3 regions of the Ensifer sp. Root31 genome follow, and region 1 is predicted to be linked to each of the others. Evidence: riboswitches for the same ligand, from Rfam matches in the RefSeq annotation. Region 1 holds a riboswitch; each other region holds the start of a gene.
The links. Region 1 has a riboswitch for FMN ahead of ASD00_RS34735 (DMT family transporter). Riboswitches for the same ligand answer to the same signal wherever they lie in the genome.
Positions count from the first base shown of each region.

Region 2: it holds a riboswitch for FMN, as region 1 does, so the genes downstream of both, ASD00_RS17720 (riboflavin synthase) here and ASD00_RS34735 (DMT family transporter) in region 1, are expected to answer to the same signal.
Region 3: it holds a riboswitch for FMN, as region 1 does, so the genes downstream of both, ASD00_RS31975 (6,7-dimethyl-8-ribityllumazine synthase) here and ASD00_RS34735 (DMT family transporter) in region 1, are expected to answer to the same signal.

Region 1 covers NZ_LMCO01000066.1:91,873-98,199, forward strand. The annotation lists gene ASD00_RS34730 (esterase-like activity of phytase family protein) at 1-782, opposite strand, end outside; gene ASD00_RS34735 (DMT family transporter) at 881-1,780, opposite strand; FMN riboswitch at 1,867-2,119, opposite strand; gene hupB (DNA-binding protein HupB) at 2,242-2,517, opposite strand; gene lon (endopeptidase La) at 2,740-5,160, opposite strand; gene clpX (ATP-dependent Clp protease ATP-binding subunit ClpX) at 5,539-6,327, opposite strand, start outside.
Region 2 covers NZ_LMCO01000018.1:694-7,020, reverse strand. The annotation lists gene ASD00_RS17740 (DUF2165 family protein) at 1-219, opposite strand, end outside; gene ASD00_RS17735 (metalloregulator ArsR/SmtB family transcription factor) at 300-977, shown strand; gene ASD00_RS17730 (cupin domain-containing protein) at 1,775-2,281, opposite strand; gene ASD00_RS17725 (MFS transporter) at 2,800-3,960, shown strand; gene ASD00_RS17720 (riboflavin synthase) at 4,245-4,880, opposite strand; FMN riboswitch at 5,036-5,181, opposite strand; gene ASD00_RS17715 (MFS transporter) at 5,499-6,327, opposite strand, start outside.
Region 3 covers NZ_LMCO01000056.1:90,445-96,771, reverse strand. The annotation lists gene ASD00_RS31995 (ABC transporter permease subunit) at 1-362, shown strand, start outside; gene ASD00_RS31990 (ABC transporter permease) at 359-1,147, shown strand; gene ASD00_RS31985 (ABC transporter ATP-binding protein) at 1,152-2,213, shown strand; gene ASD00_RS31980 (TfoX/Sxy family protein) at 2,408-2,761, shown strand; FMN riboswitch at 2,928-3,077, shown strand; gene ASD00_RS31975 (6,7-dimethyl-8-ribityllumazine synthase) at 3,169-3,642, shown strand; gene ASD00_RS31970 (low temperature requirement protein A) at 3,883-5,160, opposite strand; gene ASD00_RS31965 (RpiB/LacA/LacB family sugar-phosphate isomerase) at 5,518-5,955, opposite strand; gene ASD00_RS31960 (triose-phosphate isomerase) at 5,998-6,327, opposite strand, start outside.

The sequences.
Region 1 (6,327 bases):
GCGTCGATGTCCCTAAGGTCGACCGCGCCAGCGGAGAAATGCGTCTTTACCGTCGCCGACTTGCCGTCGATGATGACGATGTGGTTGTTCTCCTGCAGCGTCAGCGCAATCTCGTCCTTGCCGTTGAAGGACACGAATTCCGGCTCCGGGTCGTCGCCTGCAACCTCGGCAAGACCGGTGAGGGTCACGTGCTTGATCGTCGCGCAATCGGCACCACCATCCTTCAGAGACAGGATCACCAGGTCGCCGGCAGGCATCTGCGGGATCTTGCCGTCGTTGACCTCTTCATCGCGCTCATTCTCGATCGCGATCGCAGCAATGGTCCGGTCCTTGTTGACCGCGACGGAGTCCGGCTGGCCGCCGAGATCGCAGGTCGACTCGACCTTCTTCGAGGCAACGTCGACGGTAGCGAGAAAGCCGGAAGGCTTGGTGAAGCTTTCGCGTGTGTTGACCGCGATCAGGGCCTTGGTACCGGCGACGGTTACCGAGGTCGGCTCGCCATCGAACGACACGATACCGGCCGCCTTCGGCGCCTTGGCGTCGGTGATATCGATAAGGCCGATGCGCTTGCCCGGGCTATCGGAATAGATCAGCGTATTGCCGTCTTCGGTGGCGGTAATGATTTCCGCGGATGTCGCGTCCTTGCGGGCATCGCCCTCCGGCAGATTGTCGGCAACGGCGAAGGACGCAATACGATTGAACACCGGTTCGGCGGCAGCCGGAAAGGCAACGGACGCAAGAAGTATGGCGGCAAGTGCCGTTCTGCATGATGAAATGGTCATGAAAAATCCCCCATGTCGAATATTCAAAACAAGGGGGTTCTGCGGGATGGCGATGACAGGCGCATGACAGTCCCGCGCCTTTGTTGTGCAGCGTTGTCTTACGCGGTCGCGCGCTCGCGTTTCATCTCGTTGCGCATGATGAAAAGCGAGGCGCCGAGGATCAGGACCGCCCCCAGCCACAGATAGCCGCTCGGCGCATAACCGAAGACGAGCCAGCCGGCGAGAACGTTGAGCGGTAGCTTGAGATCGTCGAAAGGCTGCACATACGCTGCGTCTGCGACGGTATAGGCAAGCGTCAACAGATACTGTGCCACCACGGTCAAAAGCCCCGCCAGCACCAATAGCGCAAGGATAGTTCCACTCGGCACGACAAACCCTGCCGACAGCGCCAGCACACCATTGATCGGCGTCAGAAGCACGAGCAACCAGACCGTTATCGTCTCAGGGCGCTCGATGCCTGTCAGGCTCTTGGTGATCAGCGACGCCGCCCCCCAGAGCAGCGCCGAGAAAACCGGCAGCAGCGCTGCCCGGGTGAAGCTTTCCGACCAGGGCTGCAGGATGATCGTGGCGCCGGCAAAGCCGACTGCCGCCGCTGCCCAGCGTGCCGGACCAACGCGTTCGCCCAGGAAGAGCCGCGCACCAAGAATGATGAAAAATGGCGATGTCATCACCAGCGCGATCGCCTGCCAGATCGGAACAGAAGCCAGGCCCGAAACCCAGGCCCCTACGCCGAGCGCCGCAAAGGCAACGCGAATGACGTGACGCCAGGGGTAATCGGTGCGCATGGCCGACAGGCCGGCGCGAAACAGGAACGGCAGGGAGAAGACGAGTGCAAATGCATATTGCCAGAAGGCAGTCGAGGTGGCGGAAAAGCCGAGTTGCATCGTCATCCATTGCGTGACGACATTCAGGAGAGCAAAGGCGACGCCGGCCAGTATCATCCAGGCCGCACCGGCCATGGCACGGGAGGTGAAAAGTGCTTGGGTCGTCTCGCTCATGTCCTTCATCCGCAAACAGGGACCTACACAAATCAGGACACATGAGCGCAGGATGCGACGACGGACCGCCCGCCCGTCGCACCCACGATCATTCTCTTTCATCCGGACTGTGACCGTCGGCTCCGGAATCGCACCGGATCTGCTAACCTTCCGACACGACAGCGCCTGAAGTGCTCGCGGGCTTGGGCCTGCTGCATAATTCCTTAAATCCAATCCGATTTAAGGAGAAAATTATGCAGCAGCTTTCAAGTGTCACAGCGTCCGTTGCGCGTCATATTTGACGCGCGGCGCTGAGCCCTTACCGCCGGTGGGGAGTTTCACCCCGCCCTGAGAACAGGGCTGAGCCGTAGACCAAAGACCGCGCTGCTGCAAGGGCAGCCGAAACGCAAAAGGGTCCGGCGTGAACCGAACCCTTCAAGACTTGGACGGCCGGCCTCGTATCCGGCCGTCAAGCAAACCTATCAGCCGTTAACGGCATCCTTCAGGCCCTTGCCGGCCGTGAACTTCGGAACGTTGCGTGCCGGGATGTCAACTTCAGCGCCCGTGGACGGGTTGCGGCCCTTGGAGGCTTCGCGACGCGAAACGGAGAAGTTGCCGAAACCGACGAGGCGAATGTCGCCACCGTCCTTAAGTTCAGCCTGGATGGTCTCGAAAACTGCATCAACTGCGGAAGATGCGTCGGTCTTGGAAAGTCCGGCCTTCTCAGCAACGGCAGACACGAGCTCATTTTTGTTCATGTTTCCACCCCTTTCAAAATGGTTCGAAACGACTGTGTTTTTAAGCCGCGGCGGCTTGCGCATCGCCCGCGTCTTGCCATTCCCAATTGCGCCTAATCCCTTGGAATGCAAGGCTTGCAGCATGCTTTTACAACAAAAAAGACCGGCCAGAGGCCGGTCTTCCTTGTTTTTCTGCCAAATGGGCCTGACGGGAACACAATTGCACCCGCCCGGTCCTGTCAATCAGTGGGCGATGGAAGCGCCCGCTTCGTCCTGCGAATCAACCGCGGCGACGGTTGCCGGCTCATTTGCCGGGTCCCATTCGATCGGCTCCGGGACGCGGACCAGAGCGTGCTCGAGCACTTCACCCATCCGCGAAACGGGGATGATCTCCAGCACGTTCTTCACGTTGTCCGGGATCTCGGCGAGATCCTTGGCGTTTTCCTCGGGGATCAGCACCTTCTTGATGCCGCCGCGAACGGCCGCCAGCAGTTTTTCCTTCAGTCCTCCGATCGGCAGCACGCGGCCGCGAAGGGTGATCTCACCCGTCATCGCCACGTCCTTGGAGATCGGAATACCGGTCATGACAGAGACGATCGCTGTTGCCATGGCAACACCGGCCGACGGGCCATCCTTGGGCGTCGCGCCTTCCGGCAAGTGCACGTGGATGTCGCGCTTGTCGAACAGCGGCGGCTCAATGCCGAAGTCGATCGCCCGCGAGCGGACATAGGATGCCGCCGCCGAAATCGATTCCTTCATCACGTCGCGCAGGTTGCCGGTGACGGTCATGCGGCCCTTGCCGGGCATCATGACGCCTTCGATCGTCAGCAGTTCGCCGCCGACCTCGGTCCAGGCAAGACCTGTGACCACACCGACCTGATCGTCGCGTTCGGCTTCGCCGTGACGATAACGCGGTACGCCAAGGTAGTCCTGGATGTTGCCGGCAGTGACTGCCACTGCCTTGGCCTTGCCCTTGATGATCTCGGTTACCGCCTTGCGGGCGAGCTTCATCAGTTCGCGCTCGAAGTTACGAACGCCGGCTTCGCGTGTGTAGGTCTGGATGATCGCCATCAGCGCACCGTCGGTGACCGAAAACTCTTTCGGCTGCAGCGCGTGATCGCGGATCGCCTTCGGCAGCAGGTGCCGCTTGGCGATTTCCAGCTTTTCCTCTTCGGTGTAGCCGGCAATACGGATCACTTCCATGCGGTCCATCAGCGGCGCCGGAATGTTCAGCGTGTTCGCCGTGGTGATGAACATCACGTTGGACAGATCGTATTCGACTTCAAGGTAGTGATCCATGAAGGTCGAGTTCTGTTCTGGATCCAGCACCTCCAGCAGAGCCGAGGACGGGTCGCCACGGAAGTCCTGGCCCATCTTGTCGATCTCGTCGAACAGGAAGAGCGGGTTGGACTTCTTCGCCTTCTTCATCGACTGGACGACCTTGCCGGGCATCGAGCCAATGTAGGTGCGGCGGTGACCGCGGATTTCGGCTTCGTCACGAACGCCACCCAGCGCCATGCGCACGTATTCGCGGCCGGTCGCCTTGGCGATCGACTTGGCAAGCGAAGTCTTGCCGACGCCCGGAGGGCCGACGAGGCACAGGATCGGGCCTTTGATCTTCGTCGAACGGGCCTGGACGGCGAGATATTCGACGATGCGCTCCTTGACCTTGTCGAGGCCGAAGTGATCGACGTTGAGCACTTCCTCGGCATGGTTCAGATCGGTCTTGATCTTGGACTTCTTGCCCCACGGCATGCCAAGCAGCCAATCCAGATAGTTGCGCACGACGGTTGCTTCCGCCGACATCGGGCTCATCTGGCGCAGCTTCTTCAGCTCGGCGTCGGCCTTTTCGCGCGCTTCCTTGGAAAGCTTGGTCTTGGCGATGCGCTCTTCGATTTCGGCCATCTCGTCGCGGCCGTCTTCACCGTCGCCGAGTTCCTTCTGGATCGCCTTCATCTGTTCGTTGAGGTAGTACTCGCGTTGGGTCTTCTCCATCTGGCGCTTGACGCGCGAACGGATACGCTTTTCCACCTGCAGGACGGAGATCTCACCTTCCATGAAGCCGAGCGCCTTTTCCAGGCGCATCTTCACGCTGGTGGTTTCCAGCATTTCCTGCTTTTCGACGATCTTGATCGATAGATGCGATGCGACGGTGTCGGCAAGCTTCGAATAATCTTCGATCTGGCTCGCGACGCCGACGACTTCCGGAGAAATCTTCTTGTTGAGTTTCACGTAGCTTTCGAATTCGGAGACGACCGAGCGGCTGAGCGCCTCGATCTCGACCGGATCTTCTTCCGGCTCGTCGAGCGCCTGTGCGGACGCTTCGTAGAATTCTTCGCGCGGCGTGTAGCTGTCGATCTTGGCGCGCGTGCGCCCTTCGACCAGCACCTTGACGGTGCCGTCGGGCAGCTTCAGGAGCTGCAGGACATTGGCAATCGTGCCCACCTGGTAGATCGCCGAGGCTTCCGGATCGTCGTCCGTCGCGTTGATCTGGGTGGCAAGCATGATCTGCTTGTCGGTCCCCATGACTTCTTCAAGCGCACGGATGGACTTTTCACGGCCGACAAAGAGCGGCACGATCATGTGCGGGAAGACTACAATGTCGCGAAGCGGCAAGACCGGATAGGTCGCGCTTTCAGTCGCCGGAGACGTTTTGCTCGTCATGTCATTTCCTTTCCGTCCCGATTTCGGGCCCGTTCCCGGGAGCCACAGCGGCACTCCCGGTTGTCATATTTTCCACATGAAAGTGGAGTGCTAGAGAGTCCTTTTCAAGGCTCGCCGCAACATCCACCATCAGTGGCCGGGTCCTTCTGACTACGCTTTATTGCTGTTGCGTACCTTGCGACGGAAAACGAGGCTTCAAGGATATGCAACGGCCGAGGCCCTCTACTGAATCGTCACATCATTGCGTTGTTAAGACACTTTAGCAACAACCGAATTGTTAAATCGTCCCCCGCGCAAGCCATCTCAACAACTAAGTGCAAGGCCATGAAAAAGCCCGCACGAGGCGGGCTTTTTCAGGTCCGATCTGTGGGCCTGCGATCAGGCCGAAACGTTCGCCTTCTCTTCCGAGCGCTCGGAATAGATGTAGAGCGGCCGCGCCGCACCCTTCACCACCTCGTCGGAGATCACGACTTCGCGAACGCCTTCGAGCGTCGGCAGCTCGAACATCGTGTCGAGCAGGATCTTTTCCATGATCGAGCGCAGGCCACGGGCGCCGGTCTTGCGCACGATGGCGCGACGGGCGATCTCGCGCAGCGCGTCCTCGTGGAAGGTCAGTTCGACGTCCTCCATCTCGAACAGCCGCTGGTACTGCTTGATCAGAGCGTTCTTCGGCTCGGACAGGATCTGGATCAGCGCGTCCTCATCGAGGTCTTCGAGCGTTGCCAGAACCGGCAGACGGCCGATGAATTCCGGGATCAGGCCGAACTTAACCAGATCTTCCGGCTCGAGTTCGCGCAGAACTTCGCCGACGCGGCGATCTTCCGGCGAGCGAACCGTCGCGCCGAAACCGATCGACGTCTTCTCGCCACGGGCGGAGATGATCTTATCGAGGCCGGCGAAGGCGCCGCCGCAGATGAACAGGATATTGGTGGTATCCACCTGCAGGAATTCCTGCTGAGGATGCTTGCGGCCACCCTGAGGCGGCACCGAAGCAACAGTGCCTTCCATGATCTTCAAGAGCGCCTGCTGCACGCCCTCACCGGAAACGTCACGGGTGATCGACGGGTTGTCGGATTTGCGCGAGATCTTGTCGACTTCGTCAATGTAGACGATGCCGCGCTGGGCGCGCTCGACATTGTAGTCGGCAGCCTGCAGCAGCTTCAGGAT
Region 2 (6,327 bases), on a different contig from region 1:
AAAGCCCACGAAATTATTTAGTGCAGCAAGCAAGCTCCAAAGCGCAAAGCCCGTGCACACTACGATTTTAAACAGCAGGATGCCGGCAGGATCAGTCATCGTTCGTTTCTTTCGGTCCGGCGCGCTGAAACCAGACCAATATCTGCCGCGCGGTTTGAATTTCCCCAGCCCGTGGGCAGGATCCACGATGGATGGAGGCGGTTCCAGCTGAAACAGCATACTGAGCTCCGACTTGCCCAACTCTTCAAGCTGGCGTATTTAACAAGATGTAACTTTGAAAAATATCTCCAACGGGCAATATGTCAACCTATAGCTTGGAAAAACAACGCGGTCATGCTGGCGAGCGCGTGCTCCTCGAACTCAAGATGCGGGGGCCACAAACGGCGGCGCAGGTGGGACAGCGCCTCGGCACCAGTGGCGAGAATGCTCGTCAACTGTTGCTCAAACTTAGCGATGACGGTCTTGTGGTGTCTCAGAGTGTTGCGCTCGGAGTCGGACGACCGAAGCAAGTCTGGCATCTTACAGAGGCCGCCAGGTCCCGTTTTCCCGATACGCATGCAGAACTCACGATCGGATTGATCCACGGTATCCGCGGTTTGTTTGGCGAAGGCGCACTGGAGCAACTCATCGCCGCCCGAGAACTGGAAACGCGAAGATCATATGCTCTAGCTGTCGCCGGTGCGACGAGTACCGAGGATCGTCTCATGAGACTGACCGCCATCAGGTCGCGCGAGGGATACATGGCGGAATGTACCGTAGCCGATGACGGCGATGGCTGGCTTCTTGTGGAGAATCACTGTCCGATTTGCGCTGCAGCACAACTCTGCCAAGGTTTCTGCAGAGCTGAGTTGGCGATTTTCCAGGAGATCTTAGGGAATGACGTCTCGGTTCAACGAGACGAACATATCCTCGCTGGGGCCCGTCGTTGCGCTTACCGCATTCGGCTCGCCGATCAGAAAGTTCCGGCGGCGCCATGATAGACCGGCCAACGGATGAGAGAACGATACGCTGAAACAGTCGACTTCACAGATCATCTCTTTGGGATCAACGCATGCTCGAATATTGGCTCGTGCTGCGCATTAGCGTCCTGCCCTTTAAAACGGATTTACGTGTTTACTCCCTCCGGGACACCAAAAGACCTGCGCAGGGTTGTTGGCGGCAAAATTGGCGAGGAACTGATCGTTGCAAATGGCCTGATCTTTTCCACTGTCCAGCTACTATGCGCCGGCAAGATTTAGCCGAGCCATCTGCTACGCAAGCTCGCTCCCACCCCAGCCAGAACGCTCTAACGATTGCGTTGCGCGAGATCGCCAGCGTCGAGTGGGCGTTGTCATAGAGTGGAATTTCGACGCTGACATGTAGCGCCCACCCGGATCGGTATCAACGAGGACGAAACGCTCCTTGCGCTTCGTATTGGCCGCAGAGTGAAATCCCTGACCCCGCGCAGAGGCAGCATTAAAGGATCGCCGGGCTCACCTGCGCAGCGCAATCATCATCTACTGGAACACCGTCCACCTCGGGAGTGCCATCGCCGAGCGACGAAATGAAGGGCTGGATGCGCCACCGGAGCTTCTACATCACCACTGGCGCGGAGCGCACAATATTGCGGGCCGGAGAGTATCTGTGGCCTGACAAAGCATGCGCTTAGAAGTTCGTTTTGCCCCTTCCGGATCGATCCCATCGTACGCTGAACGAATGCTCAGCGTACCAGTTCCGTTACGGAGCAGACGCAACGCCCCATATTCAGAGACGTTGATGCACATGCCTCAGTCCATCAGCTGGCGGGCTCGGGGATGGGCTTTGTTAAGTTCACGATACCGAAGCGTTCAGAAATAACCGGGCAGGACATTGGCCGGCCGTCCTTGATCTCGGTGTCGCGAAAGGCCCCGGTCTGTTCAAGGACGACGCCATCTTCCTCAAACATTTCCTCCAGACCTGACGGAGCCAGGAGGATCAAAATTCGCGCCAGCTTATCTGACTCGTTGCGGAAACCACGCACGGAGTTCACCGGGCAATTAAGAAAAGTCCCTGTTGGGGCATGGATCCTTTCATTCTCAGTGAAGAAGACCATTTCTCCTTCCAGCACGAAAAACGCCTCCTCCTCACGTTCATGCAGATGAAATGGCGCGCCCTGGCCTGGCTTAACGAGGGATTCAAGCAGAGCATATCGACCGTGCGTCTCAGCGCCGCTGGCAAGAACGCGGTAGATGTTGCCAGCCGAGGCGAGGCGCTTGCCTTCGTTATCGGTCCGGACGGTGACTGGGAGGCTCAAATTACTCACGGCTGTATTCCTTAGTTTTTGTTTGGGCGCATCCCTCTGATTGTTAGAAGTATGCTTCATACAGATGGCGGCGATAGCTCAATAAATCAATCCAATTATCAATTGAATGATTGCTATCGTGCGAATTGAGCCACCCTCGTGGGAACCGTTGGGCGCTCAGCCTGCTTCTCGAGGCCCGAAAATCGCGCCCGATCATCCGATGAACCGCATTACTGCGCCGCAAAGAACATCGCATAGGTCAGGCGCGAAATCGTCGCTCTAATCGGGATATTTACGCGTAGCGGAAACACATTGAGATTGTTGTGTTTCCCTGCTATTGAACAGTTGGGCTTGCATAGCCCCAGCGAGTGCAGACGCAAACTCGCACCGCAGTGCCCCAGTCATAAAGCCGGCACTGCTCTCACGTCCCTAAAAGACGTTCATAAATCTCCCAAATCAATTCGCTCCGGCGTTGCGAATGCCCTCGTGGGTATCGTGCGCCGGCTTTCTTCCAGCTCTATTATTTAAGGAGGACAATCGTGCCTTCACGATTCCTTTTGCCTGCCCTTGCTCTTGCGGTCTTCTTTGTGGGAGCGACCGAATTCATGCTTTCGACAATGCTCTCGCCTTTGGCGACCGCCTTCGACACCACGCCGGCACACGCCTCTTGGCTCGTGTCCAGCTACGCCCTCTCCTATGCCGTGGCAGCACCAATCTTCGGCCTTCTGTCTGATCGCATCGACCGCCGTCGCCTCTTACTAGTCTCGCTTGCATTGTTCGCGATCGATGGATTTGCATTGACTGTAGCTCCCAGCTTCGGCGTTGCCATTGTTCTTCGGATATTTGGCGGCTTGGCATCGGCGGCGCTTGTTCCAACGGCATTCGCGTTGGTGGCCGACATCATCCCCACGCATCGGCAATCCGCTGCCATGGGCACTGTCATGGTGGGGATGACGTTCGGAATTGTCGCTGGTCCTGTAATCGCCGGCATCCTGACAGAAACGTTCGATTGGCGCGCGCCCTTCCTTACGACTGCAGGGGGCTGCCTGTTGACGCTCAGTGTTGCCCATCGCCTTCTCCCGAAGCGCGCAGCTGGCCATTCCGAAACAAAGATGCGGTGCTTCGGCTGGATCACCAAAGGAAGCATTACACGCCCGTTGGTCGCAAAAGGTCTCTGGAACGGAACGGCCGTCGCTGGCTTCCTGCTTGCCGGCGAGGTTCTACGACAACGCCATGACCTCAGCGTCGGGATCGTCGGCGTCTCGGTCTCCGCATTCGGCCTCGGACTTCTGCTCGGAAATCTCGGGGTTGGGCGAGTTGTCCACCTCTTTCGAGGAGACGAACGGACGCTCATGGCTGCGTTGCTGCTCCTGAGCGTAGCGGTTAGCATATTTATGATCGCACCATTGCCGCTAGGGGGAGGACTGGCTTTCCTGACCATTTGGGGCTTTGCGCTTGGACTAGCCGCACCGACCAGTACTTCAATGCTCGCCACTCGAAGCGAGGACGACAAGGGTCAGGTGCTGTCGGTTTCAGAAAGCCTCAATAATTTGACGGTTCTCGCCGTTCTACCCCTGGCAGCAATGGAGTTTGAAATCGCAGGATCGGCCAGAACTATGCTGGTGTTCGGCATCACCTTAGCACTTGCGGCCATACTGACTATCGCAGACAGACGCATTATGGATCCGCAAAAATCCTAAGTTTTGCGACTGAAAAGGCGCTCTGAATCACAAAGGGAAAACCGGTCGCAAAAGTCTGTCGCAAAAGCCGGAGATTCGCGACCGACTTTTGCGACAGCTCAGGCGATCATAGGAACCTCAACGGCACCCGGCGCACGGTGGATGTTCTTTTTACCTACTTCAATTGACTGCGAAGCCCGGTAGTCGAGCGCCCATTCGAGCAGACTCAGGTGACTTCGTCATTGAACTGGCCTACGACGACCGCGAAATTGGACGAAGGTGTGGTGTACACTACCGCTCCTCCACTATACCAAGGCGGCTGCACTTATGCGAGAAAGGCTTCCCGCTATAGTCCTCTCAACCACATCGAAAAGCACCACGGTCTGGTGATCAACCTCAATGTTGAGGAGGTCGCCGGGCTGGTAACTGGCGAATGTCGTTTGCCGAAGCGTTTCCGGAATGAGGTTGATGGTAACAACATTGTCCTCAACTTCGGCCACTGTCAGACTACAGCCGTTCACGCCCAGGAACCCGCGGGGGAAGATATATTTCGCCCACTTCGCGGGTACGTGGAACCGGATGAAGGCCCCTTCCTCGCGAACGGAAAGTTCCACTACCTCGGCCGTTGTGGCGACATGGCCCGCCATCAGATGCCCGCCTACTTCCTCGTTCATTCTCGCGGATCGCTCGATGTTCACGACGTCACCCGACTTGAAGCGGCGAAGGTTTGTGCGGTTGAGTGTTGCCGACATCGCCTCGAAGGTCACGCGAGGGCCTGCAAGCCCGGCTACCGTCATGCAGGTACCCTCGACGCTGACGCTTGCGCCAATCTTCAAGTCAGCCAGCAGCTCGTCGGTGAAGTCGATCGCGAATTGGGTATGACCCGCATAGGGCGTTACACCGGTAAGGGGGCGAACGGCCTTGACGATACCTGTATACATTAGCGCGGCCCTCCGCATGATCCATGCAGGCGTAGGGCTGGCGACGATAAGGAAAAATTGTGTTTGTTCATGTGAACGCATCCTTTGTTAGACAAATGCGTCCTCTGGGCATCAATGGAACGTATGGGCGCGTTTGCAAGAACACACCTTCGGCCCATTATCTTCTTTCATCCGGACTGTGACCGTCGGCTCAGGCATCTAACCTGATCTGCTGGACCCTTCCTTACGGAAGGCGCTCGCGGGCTCCGGAATTGCTTCCAATACCGCCGGTGGGGAGTTTCACCCCGCCCTGAAGACCGGCGGAAGCTAGCTTAGCGTTGACTTTATAGCAAGCGGGACGCGCCGTGACTGCCGGATAAGTCCGCGTTTGGGCCGAAAGGCGAAGCATGGGTCGAAAGGAGAGCGTAAGATTTCACTGTTCGCTTCGCAGACATGGATCGTCGTCCGCAATCGGCACGAAGCGGACGTCAGACGCGTCGCAAAACTCGGTCGCGAAAGCTCGACTTTTGCAAAAGTTTTGCGACACAAATTCCTCTTATTTTTCCAGCGCCGAGCAATCTGTCGCTGAATTTAGGGTTTCCGCGACGACCGGCCGTTAAACCTGCCCTTAAAGGTAGCTTATGCAATGACAGTCTCCGGTTCATCCGGCAGGGCACGCAATCCCAACACTGGCGAAAGGAGGATAATGAGAAACTGGATCAAGAATCCCCCCGTTGCCACGAATAAACATGTCGCAACGCCGAAGTAGCCAGCGACTAGAGCGCCGATCGCAGCCCCGAGCGGCCTTGAACCATAGGTGGCGGTCATTATCAGCGCAGAGACCCGACCAAGCATGACGTTAGGCGTGACTGCTTGGCGCAGTGTCATCGTCGTGATGGTCCAAAGGATTGGCCCGACTCCAAACATGAAGAAACTGGCACATACCAGCCAGAATGACGGAAACCACAACGTCAGCAACATTAGGCAAGCTCCACAAAATCCTCCAAGCGGCCCCAGAACGATCATGGTTCCAATCGAGAAGCGCCGCCCGAGGATTGGCACGATCATGGCTCCTATAATCATACCGACCCCATCAACTCCCAACGCAATGCCGACCTGAGTGGCACTCATGCTGAGGTTCTGAACGGCATAGGCAACATACACGGCCATCAGGACCACCCACGCGGTATTGAAGAAAATTGCGGTAAACAGGATCGGAAGCAAGAATTGATGCTGCGCAACGAATGTCGCTCCTTCCTTCAGGTCTTGTAGGGGATTGCTCAGAGGGCGCGACGTCACATTGTCTTTCGGAATGCTAACCAGATATAGCGCGGCCAGAATGGAAAGTACGGTTGCAAGCACATAGGCCGTAGCAGCGCCGGCCCAACCCACCAACGCACCGCCGAGAGCGGGGCCTGCGGCGAACGCGGCGCTACGCACCAACTCAAGCCAGCGGTTCGCCTCGCCG
Region 3 (6,327 bases), on a different contig from region 1:
TGCTGATCCTGACGCCGGCGCTCGATGGTCTGAAGAAAGAATGGCGCGAAGCCTCTGAAATCCTTGGCGCCTCGACCTGGCAGTACTGGCGCATGGTGGCGCTGCCGATCCTGTGGCCGAGCCTGCTCGGCACCACGCTCCTGCTGTTTGCCAACGCCTTCGGCGCGATCGCCACGGCCTATGCCTTGACCGGGTCCTCGCTCAACATCGTGCCGATCCTGCTCTATGCGCAGATCCGCGGCGACGTGCTGCACAATCCGAACCTCGGCTATGCGCTGGCGCTCGGCATGATCGTCATCACCGGCATCTCGAACGTTCTCTATATCTGGCTGCGTATGCGCGCCGAACGGTGGCAGAAATGAAAGCACAACGTCTCGGCGCCTGGATCGCCATCGCCATCGGTGCAAGCTACTTCATCATCCCGCTGCTGGGCACGCTGGAATTCTCGCTGCGCATGCGCCGCGGCGAATACTCGTTCGACGCCTATCGCTCGGTCTTCTCCGACCTGCAGTTCCGCGAGACCTTCGGCTATTCGATGATGATGGCCGTGTTGACCATCGTCTTCGGCATGCTGCTGGTGGTGCCGACCGCCTATTGGGTCCGCCTTCGCCTGCCGCAGGTGCGCCCGATCATCGAATTCATCACCCTTCTGCCGCTGGTCATCCCGGCGATCGTCATCGTCTTCGGCTATCTGCGCCTCTACAACTCCTCGTCGTGGATCCCGCTGACCGGCTCGATCTCCGGCACCAATGCGCTGTTGATGTTCTCCTACATGACGCTGTCCCTGCCCTACATGTACCGGGCGGTCGATACCGCGATGCGGGCGATCGACGTCCGCACGCTGACGGAAGCCGCCGAAAGCCTCGGCGCCAAATGGCCGACGATCCTGTTTCGCTGCATCTTCCCCAACGTCATGAGTGGCGTGCTCTCCGGCGCCTTCATCACCTTTGCGATCGTCATGGGCGAATTCACCATGGCCGCGCTGCTCAACCGCCCGGCCTTCGGTCCGTACCTGCAGCTCGTCGGCGCCAACAAGGCCTATGAGCCTTCGGCGCTCGCGGTCATCGCATTCGCCATCACCTGGCTCAGCATGGGTCTGATCCAGCTCGTTTCCCGCATCCAGAAATCCGCTCCGGCCAAGGCTTGATCACATGGCATTCCTGACACTGAACAATATCCAGAAGTCCTTCGGCCCGGTTCAGGTCGTGCACAACTTCAACATGGTCATCGACAAGGGCGAGTTCGTTTCGTTCCTAGGCCCGTCAGGCTGCGGCAAGACGACGATCCTGCGCATGATCGCCGGCTTCGAGACGCCGTCGGGCGGCACGATCACCATCGACAGCAAGGACCAGGGAACGCTGAAGCCCAACCAGCGCAACATCGGCATGGTGTTCCAGGCCTATGCGCTGTTTCCCAACATGAACGTCAACGACAACGTCGCCTTCGGCCTGAAAGTCGCCGGGGCGCAGAAGTCGGAGATCGATACACGCGTCAAGCAGATGCTGAGCCTGATCAAGCTCGAGCACCTGGCCGACCGCTTCCCCTACCAGCTTTCCGGCGGCCAGCAGCAGCGCGTGGCGCTCGCGCGCGCCCTCGCCGTCAAGCCGCAGGTGCTGCTGCTCGACGAGCCGCTGTCGGCGCTCGACGCCAAGATCCGCGTGTCGCTGCGCGAGGAAATCCGCCAGATCCAGCAGCAGCTCGGCATCACCACTGTCTTCGTCACCCATGACCAGGAAGAAGCCCTGTCGATCTCCGACCGCATCGTCGTCATGAATTCCGGGCGAGCCGACCAGATCGGCACGCCGTTCGAGATCTACAACACCCCTGCGACCCGATTCGTCGCCTCCTTCGTCGGCACGCTCAACATCATCGAAGCCAAGGTCGCCGACCCGGCCGCCGGTGCTGTCACCATCGGCAACCAGCAGGTGTCGCTGAAGGAGCCGATCGCCGGCATGAAGGGTGGCGACAACATTTCGCTGGCGCTGCGCCCGGAGGCAGGCTCGATCGCCGACAGCGCCAGGGGCGACACCGCGCTGACCGGCGAGGTGGTTTCGACCAGCTTCCTCGGCTCGGTCATCCGCACCAAGCTGCGCATCGGCGGCGACGTCATCTCCTTCGACATGTTCAACGACCCCGGCCTGACGCCGCCGGCCTTCGGCTCGAACGTCACGCTCCGCTTTGCCGCCAAGGACCTGCTCGTCATCCGCGAGTAGATCTCCAGCGTCCCCCTACAGCGCGTGCGTCTTGTTACGCGCAAAGGTCGCTGTAGCGCTTTGAAGTGCTGCATGTTTTTATCCCTAAATCGAATAGGATTTAAGGAAACATGCAGTAGCTGCCTTGCACATGCCGTGGAGAGATTGCCTGAACCGTCGAATGAAAAACAGCGCATTTTGCACCGGCGGCCGCCATGACTAAAGCGCAGCCGAGTGCGTTCGTCACCCATATCCACGAAGAACTCGCGGATATCGGTCCCGTTGACATAGGCCGCTTCTTCGGCGGTTGGGCCTATCTTGTCGCTGATCGCCAGTTCGCCATCAGCATCAAGGATCGCCTCTATTTCAGGGTTGATCAGCCCCTGAGAGATGCGCTTCTCAGCGAAGGATGTCAGCCGTTCACCTACAACAAGGGCGGCAAACCGGTGGTCGTGCACCGCTACTACGAAGCACCGGTCACTTGCCTTGATGACAGGCAGGCGCTGCTCCATTGGTCCGCACGCGCGATCGCCGCCGAAGACGAAGCCCCGCGTCGCGTCCGCAGATAAATGTCTCGTGGCGGCGACGCGGCACGCGGCCGAGGTCAGACTACGGCGGCTCCCGACGGGAACAGATTTGTCCGGGAGCGATACGGCACGGAAAAAATCTGTCGCGATTTCCCGGATTTTCGTCGCGTCATGCGTTTGACCAGGCACGGCCGATCTATATAGTCGCTCTTGTTCTCAGGGCGGGGTGAAACTCCCCACCGGCGGTAGCGATCGAAAGATCGAAGCCCGCGAGCGCTTCGGAGGTCTACTTCGGAGGTCAGCAGATCCGGTCAGATTCCGGAGCCGACGGTCACAGTCCGGATGGAAGAGAGCAAGCAGGAACGTGGACCCCACACCGGGGTTTCGCGCGCGTGCATGTTCGCCCGACGGGAAAATTGGAAACGCCAAACCCTGGAAGGCTTGAGACCATGACTATTCTTTCCCACCCCACCGCCAAGATTGCGATTGTCCGTGCCCGCTGGCACGCCGACATCGTCGACCGCTGTGTCGATGCCTTCGTCGCCCAATGGACGAAGTTCGGCGGCAGTGCCGCCGACGTCGAGATCTTCGACGTGCCAGGCGCGCTGGAAATCCCGCTGCACGCGCAGAAGCTTGCCAGGACCGGCCGTTACGCCGCGATCCTCGGCACCGCCTTCGTCGTCGATGGCGGCATCTACCGCCATGACTTCGTCGCTGGCACGGTGCTCGACGGTATGATGCGCGTCCAGCTCGATACCGACGTGCCGGTGCTGTCGGCCGTGCTGACGCCGCACAATTTCCAGGAAAGCGCGCCGCTGATCGCCTTCTTCCGCGAACACTTCGTCGCCAAGGGCGAAGAAGCCGCCAATGCCTGCGCCCAGATCCTCGACGCCCGCGCCAAGCTGGCGCTGCTCAACGCCTGATCTGCTGGCGGGCCGCAAGCCCGCGCCGTATCCGGCCGCCACCCCTCATCCGGCCTGCCGGCCACCTTCTCCCCGCCTGCGGGGAGAAGGCTAGGGTGAGGGGCAAGGCTCGCTCAGCGCTCCGATGCGCAACCATCGAGCCGCTTCGCGGCGCCTGCTTGAATCAACCTCTGAACCACCTGAATCAAGCCGCCAGCAACAGCCGGCAAACCGCTGTTTCGAATAGCCAATTCCCGGCGTTCAATGCACCGGCTCTGCCTCATCAAGGCACCGTTCCAGCGCCGCCATCCGGTGGCGATGACCGACCGCCTCGAAACCGACGACGGTCACGAACGGCGCAAACATCAGAATGATCAGGCAGATCGCCATGTCGACGCCCGCCATCGCGGCCGCGATCGACGCCGCAAGCAGCAGCATCGTGCCGGCGAGCAGCCAGGCATGAAGCGGTTCCGACTGCCGCAGCAGATAGGCATACATGCCGTAGACCAGAGCGATATAGGCCGCGACCGGGACCGCCACCGTCAACACGGTCGCAAGCGACCCGATATGCGCCTTGTGCTCGATGTAATAGGCGGCGACATGCAGGCCCGCACCGGTCGCAACGATCGCGGCGAAAATGAACATGTGACCATAGCCCCAGACGAAGGAGCGTCTGCGGTGCACGTGCAGGACCTCGGCACTCGGCAACAGGAAATAGATCCACCACATGCCGAAGGTAAGCCCGGTGCCCGCAAGGCAGACGAGCGCCACGTCGAGGTTCCAGCCCTCCCCATCCACCACCGCCGTGATCGAGGCGACCGTGCCGACGACGCCTTCTCCGAGCGCGATGATTGCCAGAAGGCCGTAGCGTTCCGCAATATGGTGGGCATGCCAGGGCGTGCCGCCATGCCGCGTCTCGGCGATATAGGGCCCGAGCATCTCGATGACGGTGAGCGCCACGACCATGGCGAAGGTGACAACGATCGAGAAGTCGACGAAGATCTGCACGACCCAGCCGAGTTGCGCAACCGTGATCGCTACCACATAGGTCATGCAGGCCTGCCGTCGTGCCGGATCTTGGCCGGCGGCGCGCAGCCACTGGAAGATCATCGCCACCCGCATGACGACGTATCCGAGCACCATCACGCCATTGTCGAGATGGGCACCCTCGTCGACCGAGCGGAACATGGCGGGAAGGCCGATCGCCAGGATCAGCACGCCGACCATCTGCACCATGGTCACGCACCGGAACACCCAGTCGTCGGTGTCATAGGCGGAAGCAAACCAGGTGAAATTGATCCAGGCCCAGCAGATGGCGAAGCTGGCGAAGAAGAAGCCGATCAGCCCCGCCTTGAAATGTCCTTCGGCCATCAGATGCGCAAGCTGCGATGCCGCAAGGCTGAAGGCGATGACGAAGGTCAGGTCGAACAGAAGCTCGAGCGTCGTGGCTGTGCGGTGGTGTTCGTGCGTGTCGCGGCCGCTCATGCGCGCCAGGCGGTGGCTTCCGGCATGCGGCGGTGTCGTTGGGGCGTCGGGCATGGGGCGGCATTCCTCGCTGACGTGACGATATGCAAGCATGTTCAAATATTTACAGAAGCTTCGTCAAGCCGGCAGTGCCCCGGCGGTCTGCCAAAACACCCGACAGCGCCGCGCCTCAAACATGACGCGCAAACGACGCTGAAACGAATTAGGCAGTGGCAAATCAGGAAAAGACGCCCGGCATCTCTGCCGGGCGTCTCGCCGCGATGCGCGAGGGAGGATCAACGTGCATTGCGGTATTAGAGCATTTCCAGGAAAAGTGCGAATCGGCTTTCCGCCAGGAAATGCGTAAAAACAAAGAGATAGAGCGGGTCTGTGGCTCCGTTTAAACCGGAAACGCTCTAGCAGTTGGCTCGCTTACTTCGCCGCGTCGAGACGATCGATCGCGTCGACATTGCCGGCCGACGGGCCGTTCGCGTCGAATTCGGAGGCGAGCCAGGTATCAACGATCGACTTCGCCAGCTCCGGCCCGATGACGCGCGCGCCCATGGTGATGATCTGTGCGTTGTTCGACTTTGCCGCCCGCTCAGCGGAATAGGTGTCGTGGGTCAGCGCGGCGCGGATGCCCGGCACCTTGTTGGCCGAGATGCAGACGCCGATACCGGTGCCGCAGAACAGGATGCCGCGCTCGTTGTCGCCATCGACGATGGTCTGCGCCAGCTTCTGCGACAGGTCGGCGTAGAAACCGGACTGGCTGAGGTCGCTGACTTCGAGGTCGGCCTTGCCCTTGAGATGGGCGGCGATGACGTCGAGCAAGGGCTTGCCGGCGCTGTCTGCTCCGATTGCGATCTTCATGATTGTTCCTTTCCGTCTTGTTGATCTGCGGGGTACGAGGGCTCAGATCGCCTTCGAGACGCGCTGCAGAATGTCGAGATAGCCATTGACGTCCCAGGCGGAGCGGCCGATGAACAGGCCGTCGATGTGCCCCTGGGTGATCAGTTCTTCGCAATTGCCGGGATTGACGCTGCCGCCGTAGAGGACGGGAACGCGCACGCCGAGCGCGCCTTGCGCCACGTCGGCGATCCGCTTATGGCGCTCGTCGGCATAGTCTGATGTTGCCGGAATGCCGTTGACGCCGATGGCCCAGACCGGCTCGTAGGCGAGCAGGATCGTCGCCTTGCGCGCGTCGCCTTCCAGCAGTTCCAGCGCGCCTTCAACCTGCCGCTT